Regions from separate parts of the Haloactinospora alba genome, predicted to be linked through region 1. Evidence: predicted binding sites of a transcription regulator. Region 1 holds the regulator's gene; the other holds the start of a gene.
The links. The regulator HspR, encoded in region 1, represses chaperone genes until heat shock. The targets are predictions, from matches to a motif close to ANTTGAGTCNNNNNGACTCAANT.

Region 1 (7,239 bases):
TGGCGGCGTCGCGCCGTTCCCGCGAGCGTGCCCCCTCCGGGCGCCGGGGCGGCTCCGAACCCGCATCCGGCCCGGTCCGGGAGGTGCGAAACCGCCTCACGGCCGGACGCGGAAGGTGAGACGCGGGTGGCAGCCCGGTTAACGAGGCCACCACCCGGTCGTTCGCTTGCACCGGTTACGCCGGCTGCGGTTCGCGCTGGGCGGGCTGCACCGTCAGCTGGTCCTGGTCGACGTCCAGTTCCACCCGCACGGTGTCGCCCTCCTGCAACCTTCCGGACAGCAGCTCCTTGGCCAGCGGGTCACCGATGGCGGACTGCACCAGCCGCCGCAGCGGACGGGCACCGTACACCGGGTCGTAGCCGGTCAGCGCCAGCCACTCGCGGGCGGCGGGGGTGACATCCAGTTCCAGCCGGCGGTCGGCCAGCCGGTGGGACAACCGGTCGATCTGCAGGTCCACGATCCGGGAGAGGTTGTCGGTGGACAGCGCGTCGAACATGATCACGTCGTCCAACCGGTTGAGGAACTCCGGTTTGAACGTGTTGTGCACCACGGACATGACCTTGTCCCGTTTGGCGCTGTCCTCCAGCTCCGGGTCGACCAGGTACTGCGACCCCAGGTTGGAGGTCAGGATCAGCAGTGTGTTGCGGAAGTCGACGATCCTGCCTTGCCCGTCGGTGAGGCGGCCGTCGTCCAGCACCTGCAGCAGGGTGTCGAACACCTCGACGTGGGCCTTCTCCACCTCGTCCAGCAGCACCACCGTGTAGGGGCGGCGGCGTACCGGCTCGGTGAGCTGGCCGCCCTCCTCGTAGCCGACGTAGCCGGGAGGGGCGCCCATCAGCCGCGCGACCGAGTGCTTCTCGGCGTACTCGCTCATGTCGATGCGCACGATCGCGCGTTCGTCGTCGAACAGGAACTCCGCCAGGGCCTTGGCGAGCTCGGTCTTACCGACACCCGTGGGGCCGAGGAAGAAGAACGAACCGGTGGGCCGGTCCGGGTCGGAGATGCCGGCGCGGGCGCGGCGCACCGCGTCGGACACGGCGGCCACGGCCCTGCTCTGGCCGACGAGGCGTTTGCCCAGCTCCTCCTCCATCCGCAGGAGTTTGGACGTCTCGCCCTCCAGCAGCCGGCCGACGGGAATCCCGGTCCACGAGGAGACGACGTCGGCGACGTCGTCGGCCTCCACCTCGTCCTTGACCATGCTGGACTCGTCGCGTTCGGTCTCCTCCTCCGCGTTGGAGGCCTCCTCCACCTGCTTCTCCAGCTCGGGAATGTCGCCGTACATCAGGCGGGAGGCGACGTCGAAGTCACCGTCGCGCTGGGCCCGTTCGGCCTGGCTGCGCAGGTCGTCGAGGCGCTCCTTCAGCTCCCCGACGCGGTTCAGGCCGGCCTTCTCCTGTTCCCACCGGGCGATGAGCCCGTCCAGCTCCTCCTGCTTGTCGGCGAGCTCGCCGCGCAGCCGTTCCAGCCGCTGCACGGACGGCGCGTCGGACTCCTTCTCCAGCGCCATCTCCTCCATCCGCAGCCGGTCCACGGTGCGCTGCAGCTCGTCGATCTCCACCGGTCGGGAGTCGATCTCCATGCGCAGCCGGGACGCGGCCTCGTCCACCAGGTCGATGGCCTTGTCCGGGAGGAACCGGGCGGTGATGTAGCGGTCGGACAGGGTCGCGGCCGCCACGAGGGCGGAGTCGGCGATCTGCACCTTGTGGTGCGCCTCGTACCGGCTCTTCAGCCCCCGCAGGATGGCGATGGTGTCGGCGGACGAGGGCTCGCCCACCTGCACCTGCTGGAACCGGCGCTCCAGCGCCGGGTCCTTCTCGATGCGTTCGCGGTACTCGTCCAGAGTGGTGGCACCCACCATGCGCAGCTCGCCGCGGGCCAGCATCGGTTTGAGCATGTTGCCCGCGTCCATCGCGCCCTCGGCCGCACCGGCGCCGACCATGGTGTGCAGCTCGTCGATGAACGTGATGATCTGGCCGTCGCTCTCCTTGATCTCGTTGAGCACGGCCTTGAGGCGCTCCTCGAACTCGCCGCGGTACTTGGCTCCCGCCACCATCGCGGACAGGTCCAGGGCGATGAGCCGCTTGTCCCGCAGCGACTCCGGGACGTCGCCGGCGACGACGCGCTGCGCCAGGCCCTCGACGACGGCGGTCTTCCCGACGCCGGGTTCGCCGATCAGCACCGGGTTGTTCTTGGTGCGCCGGGAGAGCACCTGCACCACCCGGCGGATCTCGGCGTCCCGCCCGACGACCGGGTCCATTCCGCCGGAGCGCGCGTTGGCGGTCAGGTCGACGCCGTACTTCTCCAGCGCCTGGTAGGTGTCCTCGGGGTTCTCCGAGGTGACCTTACCGGGGCCGCGCACCCGGTCGAAGGCGGCCAGCAGCTCCTCGGGGGTGGCTCCGGCGTCCTGCAGCAGCCGTTTCGCCTCCCCGCCGTCGGCGGCCAGCCCGACCAGGAGGTGCTCGGTGGAGACGTACTCGTCCTCCATCTGCTGGGCGCGCTGGGCGGCGGTGTTCATCGACACGATGAGCTGCCGGGAGCTGTCCGGTGCGCTGACGGTGCTGCCGCTGGCCTTGGGCAGGGAGGCGAGGCTCTGCTCCACCTTGCCGCTGAGCTCGTCCGGGCTGATCCCGAGTTCCTTCAGCAGGGGGCGGATGATGCCCTCTCCCTGGTTGACCAGGGCGAAGAGCAGGTGGACGGGTTCGACTTGCGGGCTGCCGTCCGAGGTCGCCCGGCGGACCGCCTCGGACAGTGCTTCCTGGCTTTTCCTGGTGAGTTTGTAGTTCATCCTCCGCGTCCCCCCTGGGTCGTCGGTCGTGGTGTCGGTTGGTGGTCCTCTCTCGGGCGGGTCCCTGGTACCGCAGGAAGCACACGCGTCAGCCCTGGCCGCTGCGCGCGCATCCCGCGGTACCGGCGCGGGTGGTCGGTTACCGTTCCTGCTCCGGGGGAGGGGAGGTGTTGAAGATCGTCACGCGGGTGCGCCGTACCGGAAGAAGCTCGCCGCCGTGCTCCTCCTCGCCGGAGGTGCGCCGGGAGACGGCGCTGCGGGCCGCGTCCAGCTCGTTGTGCAGGTGGAAGATGTGGTCCCGCAGCTCGGCCACCTCGCGCTGGAGTTCCAGGATGCGTTTGATGCCGGCGAGGTTGATGCCCTCCTCCTGCGACAGCCGCTGCACCTCGCGCAGCATCTGGATGTCGCGCAGCGAGTACCGGCGGCCGCGTCCGGGAGCCCGGCCCGGACGCACCAGGCCCATCCGGTCGTACTGGCGCAGTGTTTGCGGGTGTAGTCCGGACAGTTCGGCGGCGACAGAGATCACGTACACCGGGATGTCGTCACCGAACGCGGGGTTGGTCATCGCCCTCACATCCCCTTCGCCCGCGCTTCGAGGCCGTTGCGCGGGTCGTGGTCGGAGGTCGCGGCACTGAACTTCTCCAGCGCCTCCCTGGCCTCGTTGTTGAGATTCTGCGGCACTGTCACCTCGATGGTGACGAGCATGTCACCCTTGGTGCCGTCCCGGCGCGTCACCCCCTTGCCGCGCACCCGCAGGGTGCGCCCGTTGGGGGTGCCCGCGGGCACCTTGACCGTCACCGGGAGCCCGTTGAGGGTGGGCACCCGAACCTCGGCACCGAGGGCCGCCTCCGGGAAGGTCACCGGGACGGTGATCGTCAGGTTGTCGCCGGTCTTGCCGAACACCGGATGCGACTCCACATGCACCACCACATACAGATCTCCGGCCGGTCCCCCCCGTTCGCCCGGCGCGCCTTTTCCTTTGATCCGGATCCGCTGGCCGTCGGAGACGCCAGCCGGGATCCGTGTCTGCACCCGGCGGGTGCTCCTGCCGCGCCCGCTGCCGTTGCAGGTGGGGCACGGGTCGTCCACAACGAGACCGCGCCCCTTGCACTCGCTGCACGGTTCGGACAGCGAGAACCCGCCGAGGTTCGTGCTCTCGTGGCCGGTACCGGAGCACTTGGGGCACATGCGGGGTCCGGACGAGCCGGCCCGCGCGCCGGTGCCCTTGCACGTGGCACAGGCGGCGTCACTACTCAGCGAGAACGAGCGGGTGACCCCCTGGGCCGCCTCGCTGAACGTCAGGGTGGTCTCGGTCTCCACGTCGGCGCCGCGCCGCGCCTGGGTGGTGGTACGGCCGCCGCGGCCGCCGAACAGTCCACCGAACAGGTCGCTCAGCCGTTCCCCGCCGCCGGTACCGGTGCCGGTGGTGGGGCCGTGCCCGAAGAGGTCGCCGAGATCGAACCCGCCCGCTCCGGTTCCGCCGCCGGGCCGGTAGGCACCACCGAAGGAGGAGCGCGCCTCGTCGTACTCCTTGCGCTTTTCCTCGTCGGAGAGCACGTTGTAGGCCTCGGAGATCTCCTTGAACCGCTCCTCGGCCTTGGGGTCGCCCGTGTTGGCGTCGGGGTGGTATTCGCGTGCGAGCTTACGGTAGGACTGCTTGATCTCCTCCTGCGACGCCGACTTGGAGACGCCGAGGGTCTTGTAGTAGTCCTTCTCCAGGTAGTCCTTCGTGCTCATCGACGCTTGCCTTCTCCCGCTTCGCGCTCATGGTTCCTCCGGCCTCGGGGCGGCCGAGAGGTCCGCCCCGAGGGAATCCCCCGGGGCGGACGCTGTCACTCCTGCTGCTCGCTCTCGTTCCCCGCCTTCGGCGGTGCCTCGGCGGAGTCGGCTTCCTGAGCGGGAGCTTCCTCCTGGTCCGTTCCGGACCCCTCAGGGGTGTCCTCCCCAGGGCCGGCCACCACTACGCGGGCTGGACGCAACACCCGTTCACCGATGAGGTACCCGGGCTGGAACACCTCGACCACCGTCGGGACGGTGACGTCGGCCGACGGAACCATGGTCAGCGCCTCGTGCACGTTGGGGTCGAACTCGTCGCCCTGCTCGGCGTACTTCTTCAGCCCCAGCTTGGTGACGAGGGACTCCAGCGACTCACCGACCGACTTGAACCCGCCGGTGAGCTCGTCGTACTCCCGGGCCCGGCCGATGTCGTCCAGGATGGGGAGCAGGTCGCCCACCACCTGGGCCAGCGCCTGCTCCTTCAGGGACTCCCGTTCCCGTTCCACCCGCTTGCGGTAGTTGGCGTACTCGGCCTGCAACCGCTTGAGGTCGTTCGTCCGGTCGGTGAGCTGCTGCTGCAGCTCGGCGACCTCCGCGTCGGCGGTGCTGGTGACCACCTCAGCCTCCAGCGGCTGCTCTTGTTCCTCGACCGGCTCGTCGGCGGTCTCGCCGCCCTCCGTCTCGCGCAGTTCACCGGTCTCCGGGTCGACGCGCCGCTTGTCGCGGACCACCGGCCCCTCCGGTTCCTCGCCGTTGTCGTTTTCCGGCGACGACATTAGCTACGCCTCCTTGTTTCCGCGCCGTGCGAGTTAGGCGTTGCCGTCCCGCTTGGTGTTCTCCTCGTCGACGACCTCGGCGTCCACGACGTCCTCGCCGCCCTGGTCGCTCCCGGCGGCCGCGGCCTCGGCGCCCTCGGCGCCGCCCTCCTGGCCCTGGCCGTAGATGGAGGAGCCGATCTTCTGGCTGGCCAGCGCGACCTTCTCGCTCGCGGAGCGGATCGTGTCGATGTCGGAGCCCTCCAGCGCCTGCTTCAGCTCGCTGACGGCGCTCTCGGTCTCGGACTTCACGTCCTCGGGGATCTGCTCCTCGTTGTCCTTGATGACCTTCTCGGTCTGGTGGACGAGGGACTCGGCGTTGTTGCGGACCTCGGCCTCCTCGCGGCGCTTGCGGTCCTCCTCCGCGTACTCCTCGGCCTCGCGGACCATCTTGTCGATCTCGTCCTGGCTCATGGCCGAGCCACCGGAGATCGTCACCGACTGCTCCTTGCCGGTGCCCAGGTCCTTCGCGGTGACGTTCACGATGCCGTTCGCGTCGATGTCGAAGGTCACCTCGATCTGGGGCACGCCGCGCGGCGCCGGCGGGATGCCGCTCAGGTCGAAGACGCCCAGCTTCTTGTTGTACTGCGCGATCTCCCGCTCGCCCTGGTACACCTGGATCTGCACCGAGGGCTGGTTGTCGTCGGCGGTGGTGAAGATCTCCGAGCGCTTGGTCGGGATCGTCGTGTTGCGCTCGATGAGCTTGGTGAACACGTTGCCCTTGGTCTCGATGCCGAGCGACAGCGGGGTCACGTCCAGCAGTAGGACGTCCTTGACCTCACCCTTGAGCACGCCGCCCTGCAGGGCCGCGCCGATGGCCACGACCTCGTCCGGGTTGACGCCCTTGTTCGGCTCCTTGCCGCCGGTGAGCTCCTTGACCAGCTCGACCACGGCCGGCATCCGGGTGGAGCCGCCGACCATCACCACGTGGTTGATCTTGTCGAGGCTGATCCCGGCGTCCTTGACGACCTGGTGGAACGGTTCCTTGGTCCGGTCGAGCAGGTCGGAGGTGAGCCGCTCGAACTCGGCGCGGTTGAGCTTCTCCTCCATGTGCAGCGGCCCCTCGGAGGAAGCCGTGATGTAGGGGAGCTGGATGGTGGTCTCGCTGGAGCTGGACAGCTCGATCTTGGCCTTCTCCGCGGCCTCGCGCAGCCGCTGCAGGGCCATCTTGTCCTTGGACAGGTCGATGTTGTTGCCGTTCTTGAACCGCTCGACCAGCCAGTCGACGATCGCCTGGTCCCAGTCGTCACCGCCGAGGTGGTTGTCGCCGTTGGTGGCCTTCACCTCGACCACACCGTCGCCGACCTCCAGCAGGGAGACGTCGAAGGTACCGCCACCGAGGTCGTAGACCAGGATGGTGGCCTCGTCCTCCTTCTCCAGGTGGTAGGCGAGCGCGGCGGACGTGGGCTCGTTGATGATGCGCAGGACGTTCAGTCCCGCGATCGTGCCGGCCTCCTTGGTGGCCTGCCGCTGCGCGTCGCTGAAGTAGGCCGGGACCGTGATGACGGCGTCGGTGACCTCCTCGCCCAGGTAGGCCTCGGCGTCCCGCTTGAGCTTCTGCAGGATGAAGGCGCTGATCTGCTGCGAGTTGAAGCTCTTGTCGTCGATCTCGGTTTCCCAGTCGGTGCCGATGTGGCGCTTCACCGACCGGATGGTCCGCTCGACGTTGGTGACCGCCTGGCGCTTGGCGACCTCACCGACCAGGACCTCGCCGTTCTTGGCGAAAGCGACCACGGAGGGCGTGGTCCGGGTCCCCTCGGCGTTGGCGATAACCGTGGGCTCGCCGCCTTCCAGTACGGAAACGACCGAGTTGGTCGTCCCCAGGTCGATACCGACCGCACGTGCCATGAGTGCATCCTCCGT
Region 2 (7,239 bases), on a different contig from region 1:
GTGGCCATGGCAACACGGGACGCGTCGGCGACGCGGCGCAAGCTACTGGAGGCCGGCCGCGGGGAGTTCGCCGAGTCGGGGATCGCCGGAGCCCGCATCGACCGCATAGCGGAACGCGCCGGGGTGAACAAGGAACGGGTCTACGGCCACTTCGGCAGCAAGGAGAAACTGTTCCAGGCGGTGCTCGACGCGGCGAAGGCCGAACACTCCGCATCCCTGCCCACCCCGGGTGAGGACATCGGGGAGTGGGTCGGGCGGGTGTACGACGCCCAGCGGAACAACCCGACGATGCTGCGGCTGATGATGTGGGAGTCGCTGTACTACGGCACGGGTCCCGCCCCGGACGAGGAGCAGCGCGCCGACCACTACGCCGACAAGATCGTCGCCGTCGCCCGGACGCTCGGGATCGAACCGGACAGCACCGCCGCGAGGACCGTGCTGTCCCTCCTCGGGCTCGCGGCGTGGTCCCAGGCCATGCCGCAGTCCGCCCGGCTGCTGCTGGGGCCGGACGCCCACACCGAGCGGGGCCGCGCCGAGATGCGCGAGCACGTGGTGCGCATGGCACGCGCGGCGGTGCGGGGCGTCGCACCGCCGGAACCCGACAACACGGAGGCTACGGCCTGACCACCTGGGCGGTACTGGCGCTACGCTGGGCGGCCTCGATCACCTCGAGGCCGTGCACCACCTCGTGCAGCCCCACCGGCGCCGGCTCGCCGGAGGCGACAGCGTCCCGCACGGCGGCGTAGAACGCCGGGTAGTCACCGTGCTCGCTGGACACGGAACGCAGCGCGCCGTCGCGGCCCACCTGTCCCCACGCGGACTCGGGCTCGACCCCCCAGTCGGGAGCGTCGGGACGTTCGCCCCGGTCGAGCCGCTCCTCCTGGCTGTCGAAACCCGCCACGGTGAACGCGGCCTCGTCGCCCAGGATCCGCAGCCGCGGTCCGAGCTGGGCGGTGAGCGCGCTCATCCACAGGTGGGAACGCACCCCGCAGGTGTGGGTGAGGGCGAGGAAGGCGTCGTCGTCGGCGGTGACCCCGGACCGGCGCGCGTCGAGTTCGGCGTAGACCGAGGCGACCGGCCCGAAGAGGTTGATGGCCTGGTCGATGAGGTGCGGACCCAGGTCGTACAGGATCCCCGCTCCCGACTCCGCGCTTCCGCGTTCCCGCCACGTCCCCTTGCTCTCCGGGCGCCACCGCTCGAACCGGGACTCGAACCGGTGGACCCTGCCCAGCGTTCCCTCGTCCACCAGCTTCCAGGCAGTGAGGAAGTCACTGTCCCACCGGCGGTTCTGGTACACGGTCAGCACCTGCTCCAACCGCTCCGCCTCCTCGGCGAGCTCGCGCGCCTCGGCCGCGGACACCGCGAACGGTTTGTCCACGACCACCGCCATGCCGGACTTCAGCGCGGAGCGTGCCAGCGGGGCGTGGGTGTCGTTCGGTGTGGTCACCACGGCGACGTCGATCTCCCCGGAGCGCTCCCACAGCTCGTCGGCCGACGCGAGCACGTCGGCGTTCGGGTAGCGTTCGCGCGCCGCTTCCTGGCGCTGGGGGTTTCCGGTGACCACGGCGGACAGCCGCATCCCCGGAGTGGCGTCGATCAGCGGCGCGTGGAACACCGCGCCACCCTTGCCGTACCCGACGACGGCCACGTGCAGGTCCGATCCGGAAGCACTCGCAGAGCTCATGGGCCCAACCCTAAACCGCCTGTTTCCCGACGACGACCGTTTCCCCGCCAGCCTCACCCGACACGGCCAGGGCCGAGACACCTTCGGGGCGCCCCTCAGGCGACCATCGGCCGCGCCTGTTCGGCGGTGCCGGCCGGCTCCAGCGCCAGCTCCAGCACCTGGCGGATGTCACTCACCGCGTGCACCGTGAGCTGGTCCCGGATGTCCTCCGGCACGTCGTCCAGGTCGGGCTCGTTGCGGGCCGGGATCAGCACCGTGGTCGCCCCCGCGCGGTGCGCCGCCAGCAGTTTCTGCTTCACACCGCCGATCGGCAGCACCCGGCCGGTGAGCGAGACCTCACCGGTCATCCCCACGTCCCAGCGCGCGCGGCGCCCCGACAGCAGCGACGCCAGCGCCGCGGCCATGGTGACACCGGCGCTGGGGCCGTCCTTGGGGATGGCGCCGGCGGGGACGTGCAGGTGCACCCCGCGGTCCTTCAGGTCCCCCACGGGCAGTTCCAGTTCCGCACCGTGGGACTGCAGGTAGGAGAGCGCGATCTGGGCGGACTCCTTCATCACGTCCCCGAGGTGGCCGGTCAGGGTCAGACCGCTGCCGCCCGTCTCCGGGTCCGCCAGCGACGCCTCGACGAACAGCACGTCCCCGCCCGTACCGGTGACCGCCAGTCCGGTGGCCACCCCGGGAACCGCCGTCCGGTCGGCCGACTCGGGAGTGTGCTTGGGCCGGCCGATGTAGCCGGGGAGGTCGTCGGCATCGACGGTCACGGGAAGCTCCTGCTCACCCAGGGCTGCGCTGGCCGCGATCTTGCGCAGCACCCGCGCGACGGTGCGCTCCATGCCGCGCACACCGGCCTCCCGGGTGTACTCCGTGGCGATGCGGCGCAGCGCCGCGGCGGAGATCCCGGCGTCCTCACCCGCGAGTCCCGCCTTCTCCAGCTGGCGCGGCAGCAGGTGGTCCACGGCGATCGTGACCTTCTCGTCCTCGGTGTAACCGTCGAGTTCGACCAGTTCCATCCGGTCCAGCAGAGGCGCGGGGACGGACTCCAGGTCGTTGGCGGTCGCGAGGAACACCACGTCGGACAGGTCGAGGTCGACGTCCAGGTAGTGGTCGCGGAAGGTGTGGTTCTGCGCCGGGTCGAGCACCTCCAGCAGGGCCGAGGTGGGGTCCCCGCGGAAGTCGCTGCCGAGCTTGTCCACCTCGTCCAGCAGCACCACCGGGTTCATCGTCCCGGCCTCCTTGACGGCCCGGGCTATGCGGCCGGGCAGTGCCCCGACGTAGGTGCGCCGGTGCCCGCGGATCTCGGCCTCGTCCCGGACTCCGCCGAGGGCGACCCGGGTGAACGCGCGCCCCATGGAGCGCGCCACCGACTCCCCCAGCGAGGTCTTGCCGACACCGGGCGGGCCGACCAGGGCGAGCACCGCGCCGCTGCGCCTGCCGCCGACGACGCCGAGCCCCTGTTCCTCCCGGCGTTTGCGCACCGCGAGGTACTCCACGATGCGTTCCTTGACGTCGGTGAGTCCGGCGTGGTCGGCGTCCAGGACCTCGCGGGCTCCCGGGATGTCGTACACGTCATCGGTGCGGCTGTTCCAGGGCATCGCCAGGATGGTGTCCAGCCAGGTGCGGATCCACCCGGACTCGGGGGCGGAGTCGCCGGCGCGCTCCAGCTTGTCCACCTCGGTCAGGGCGGCGTCGCGGACGTGGTCGGGGAGGTCGGCGTTGTCCACCCGCTGGCGGTAGTCGTCCTCCTCGCTTCCGGGGGTGCCGTTGAGTTCGTTGAGCTCCTTGCGGATCGCGTCCATCTGGCGGCGCAGCAGGAACTCGCGCTGCTGCTTGTCCACGCCCTCCTGGACGTCCTGCTCGATGCTCTCGGCCACGTCCAGTTCGGTCAGGTAGTCGCGGATCCACGTGCTGAGGCGGGTGAGCCGCTCGGAGACGTCGTGGGTCTCCAGCAGTTCCAGCTTCTGGGAGGCGGTCAGGAAGGGGGAGTAGCCGCCGCGGTCGGCCAGTTGCCCTGGGTCGTCGAGCTGCTGGATACCGTCCAGCACCTGCCAGGCGCCGCGTTTCTGCAGGTAGGTGGTGAACAGCGACTTGAGTTCGCGCGCCTGCTCGTGGACCTTGCCGGGATAACCGCCCTCGGGGGCCTCCGTGTTGTGGATATCGGCCGAGACCCACAGGGCCGTACCCGGGCCGGCGGTACCGCTGCCGACGCGGGCGCGGGCCGTCGCCCGCAGGACCGCCGCCTGGCTTCCGTCGGGTGTGCGGCCCGTGTGTTCCAGGATCGCGACAGCGCCGGTGCCGGCGTAGGAACCGTCGATGCGGGGGACGGCCAGCACCCTCGGTTTGCCCTGGCTGGTGTTCGACCGGACTCCGGGAACCTTGGATTCACTGTCGTTTTCCGCCTGCGCTGCCTCGACCGCCGCGCGGACCTCGGGCTCGGACATGTCAACCGGGACGACCATCCCGGGGAGGACGGCGTCGTCGTCGAGAGGGAGTACGGGCAGCGTCACGCTGGAGCGAGCTTCGGTCATCGGAACCCTCCTAGTTGAGTCACTCATACTCAATAAAAACGAGCCCGGTTTTGTTCCCCCTCGTGCGTTCGCTGGGGGCGATCGGGGCAACCGCCGCCGCTCCTCTCCTGTCGCCCGTTTGCGCCACGGCGCGCTGCGCTGCAGCCTCGCCCGGAAGCGACGTGTTGTAATTCAACCGTTAGATGTTGCCTGGACCACACCTGTGGACACGCGGCCGTATACGGACTTCCATCGAAGCTTCCGGTCTATACCAGCACCCGGTCCCCGACAGGAGGTGCGCATGTCCGTGCCCACCGCCCGACCACGCCCCGCCGCGGCCCTGGCCGCCAGCCTCCCGCTGCTCCTCGTCGCGAGCGGATGCGGCTACCTCGCGGGCGAGAGCGGCCAGGGTCTCGACCCCGACTCGGCCGCATGCGAACCCTTCCAGGAATGGCAGGGAATCAGCGGAACCGTCGACATCTACGCCTCCATCCGCGCCGAGGAGGGCCAGCGGATGCAGCGGGCGTGGCAGGACTTCACCGACTGCACCGACATCGACATCCAGTACGAGGGCAGTGGCGAGTTCGAGGCCCAGATCCAGGTCAAGGTCGACGGGGGGAACGCGCCCGACATCGCCTTCTTCCCCCAGCCCGGCCTCCTCACCCGGTTCGCCGAGGACGGAGAGGCGCTCCCGCTGCCGGACGAGGTGCGCCAGCGCGCCGAGGAGGGCTGGACCGACGACTGGCTGGACTACGCCCGTACCGACGGCGAGCTCTACGGCACCCCGCTCGGGGCCAACGTCAAGTCCCTCGTGTGGTACTCCCCCGAGGTGTTCGACGACAACGGCTACGAGATCCCGCAGACCTGGTCGGAGATGACCGACCTCAGCGACCGGATGGTCGACGACGGCATCACCCCGTGGTGCGCCGGCATCGAGTCCGGCGAGGCCACCGGCTGGCCCGCCACGGACTGGCTGGAGAACGTGATGCTGCGCGAGCACGGCCCCGAGGTCTACGACCAGTGGGTCAACCACGAGATCCCGTTCGACGACCCCAAGGTCGCCGACGCGCTCGAACGGGTGGACACCATCCTGCGCGACGGCGACTACGTCAACGGCGGGCACGGCGGTGTGAAGAGCATCGTCACCACCTCCTCCCAGGACGCCGGGCTGCCCGTCCTGGACAAGGAGTGCGGGATGCACATGCAGGGCTCCTTCTACGCCGCCAACTGGCCCGAGGACACCGACGTCTCCGAGGACGGCGAGGTGTTCGCGTTCAACCTCCCGCCCATCGGCGAGGACGGCGAGAACCCCGTCCTCGGCGGCGGGGAGTTCACCGCCGCCTTCGCCGACCGGCCCGAGGTGGTCGCGGTCCAGGAGTACCTGGCGACCGTCGACTACGCCGACCGCCGCGCCGCCGAGGGCGCGTGGTTCTCCGCCCACCGGGACCTCGACCTCGACGGGCTGGACAACCCCAACGACCGCTACTCCGCCGAACTGCTGCGCTCCCCGGACACCGTGATGCGCTGGGACGGCTCGGACAACATGCCGGCCGCCGTCGGCGCGGGGACCTTCTGGCGCGGGATGACCAACTGGATCAACGGTGACGACACCGAGAAGACCCTCACCTACGTGGAGGACTCCTGGCCCGACTAGGTCCTGTTTTTTGGGCGCTGTTCGTCGCGAGCGGCGTCTCCGGTGCCGCCCGGCAAGGCCGAGGAGGGAGGCGGAGCGGACCCTCCGTCGACCGACGAGAACACCGCCGGGCGGTGTCCTGGGGCGGCGCGCAGCAGGACAAGCGTCCGAAAAACAGGACCTAGGCCTGCCCGACGGGCCGTTGTCCCACCGCGCGGCGCTGACCGCGCCGCTCGGGACGGGCAGCGCCCGTCGGGCAGATCCCGGCGCACTCCCCGGGCGCCGCCGCGGCGGCGCCCGGTCCCGGACCCACCGGAAGGACCCCATGGGTTTCGACATCCTCACCGAGCTGCCCAAACTTCTCTGGTTGGCGATCGGCGTGTCGGCGTTCCTCGCCGCCGTGGGACTGCTGCTGATCGTCGTCGACCAGGGGCCCCGCACCAGGTACGACTGGTGGCAGGCGCTGTGCTTCCTCAGTCCGGCCGCCCTCCTGCTGTTGGGCGGACTCGTCTACCCGGCGACCCGCACCACCGTGCTGTCGTTCATGGACGGCTCCGGCGACACCTGGGTGGGCCTGGGCAACTACGTGTGGATGTTCACCGAGCCCGAGACGCTGGTGGTGCTGCGCAACACGCTGCTGTGGGTGGTTCTCGCCCCGGTGCTGGCCACAGCGGTCGGCCTGGTCTACGCGGTACTGGTGGACCGTTCGCGGTTCGAGGCCGTCGCCAAGTCGCTGCTGTTCATGCCGATGGCGATATCGTTCGTCGGCGCCAGCATCATCTGGAAGTTCGTCTACGCCTACAAGCGGCCCCAGGACGACCAGATCGGGATCCTGAACCAGCTCGTCGTGTGGGCCGGCGGCGAACCGCGCCAGTGGCTGCTCATCGAACCGCTGAACACGCTGCTGCTCATCGTCGTCCTGATCTGGATCCAGGCCGGGTTCGCGATGGTGGTGCTGTCCGCCGCCATCAAGGCCATCCCTGCCGACATCGTCGAGGCCGCCCGGATCGACGGGGTGAATGGCTGGCAGCTCTTCTGGCGCATCACACTGCCCAGCGTGTGGCCGACGGCCACGGTCGTGCTGATCACGATCTCCGTACAGACCCTGAAGGTCTTCGACATCGTGCGGACTATGACCGGGGGCCAGTTCTCCACCTCCGTCATCGCGAACGAGATGTACAACCAGGCGTTCCGTTACAGCGAGCTCGGCCACGGGTCCGCGCTGGCCGTCTTCCTGTTCGTCCTGGTCATCCCGCTCGTTCTCATCCAGATCCGCAACACCCGGCGCACTAGGGAGGCCCAGTGACCCCCGCGACGACACCGGCCGTGCGGCGTGTCGGACAGCGCCTGTCCGGCCACGCCGGCAGTGTGGCGGCACTCGTGCTCGCCGTCCTGTGGACCGTCCCGACGGCGGGACT

Region 2: a site for HspR is predicted at 4,222-4,244, ahead of lon (endopeptidase La). Genes of this name have one in related genera too.

Annotation. Positions count from the first base shown of each region.
Region 1 is NZ_VFQC01000002.1:594,369-601,607, forward strand. It holds gene FHX37_RS20425 (DUF6082 family protein) at 1-119, shown strand, start outside; gene clpB (ATP-dependent chaperone ClpB) at 176-2,785, opposite strand; gene FHX37_RS20435 (heat shock protein transcriptional repressor HspR) at 2,925-3,350, opposite strand; gene dnaJ (molecular chaperone DnaJ) at 3,356-4,522, opposite strand; gene FHX37_RS20445 (nucleotide exchange factor GrpE) at 4,618-5,337, opposite strand; gene dnaK (molecular chaperone DnaK) at 5,371-7,224, opposite strand.
Region 2 is NZ_VFQC01000001.1:546,110-553,348, reverse strand. It holds gene FHX37_RS02665 (TetR family transcriptional regulator) at 7-624, shown strand; gene FHX37_RS02660 (Gfo/Idh/MocA family oxidoreductase) at 614-1,684, opposite strand; gene lon (endopeptidase La) at 1,780-4,209, opposite strand; gene FHX37_RS02650 (ABC transporter substrate-binding protein) at 4,490-5,842, shown strand; gene FHX37_RS02645 (carbohydrate ABC transporter permease) at 6,147-7,127, shown strand; gene FHX37_RS02640 (carbohydrate ABC transporter permease) at 7,124-7,239, shown strand, end outside.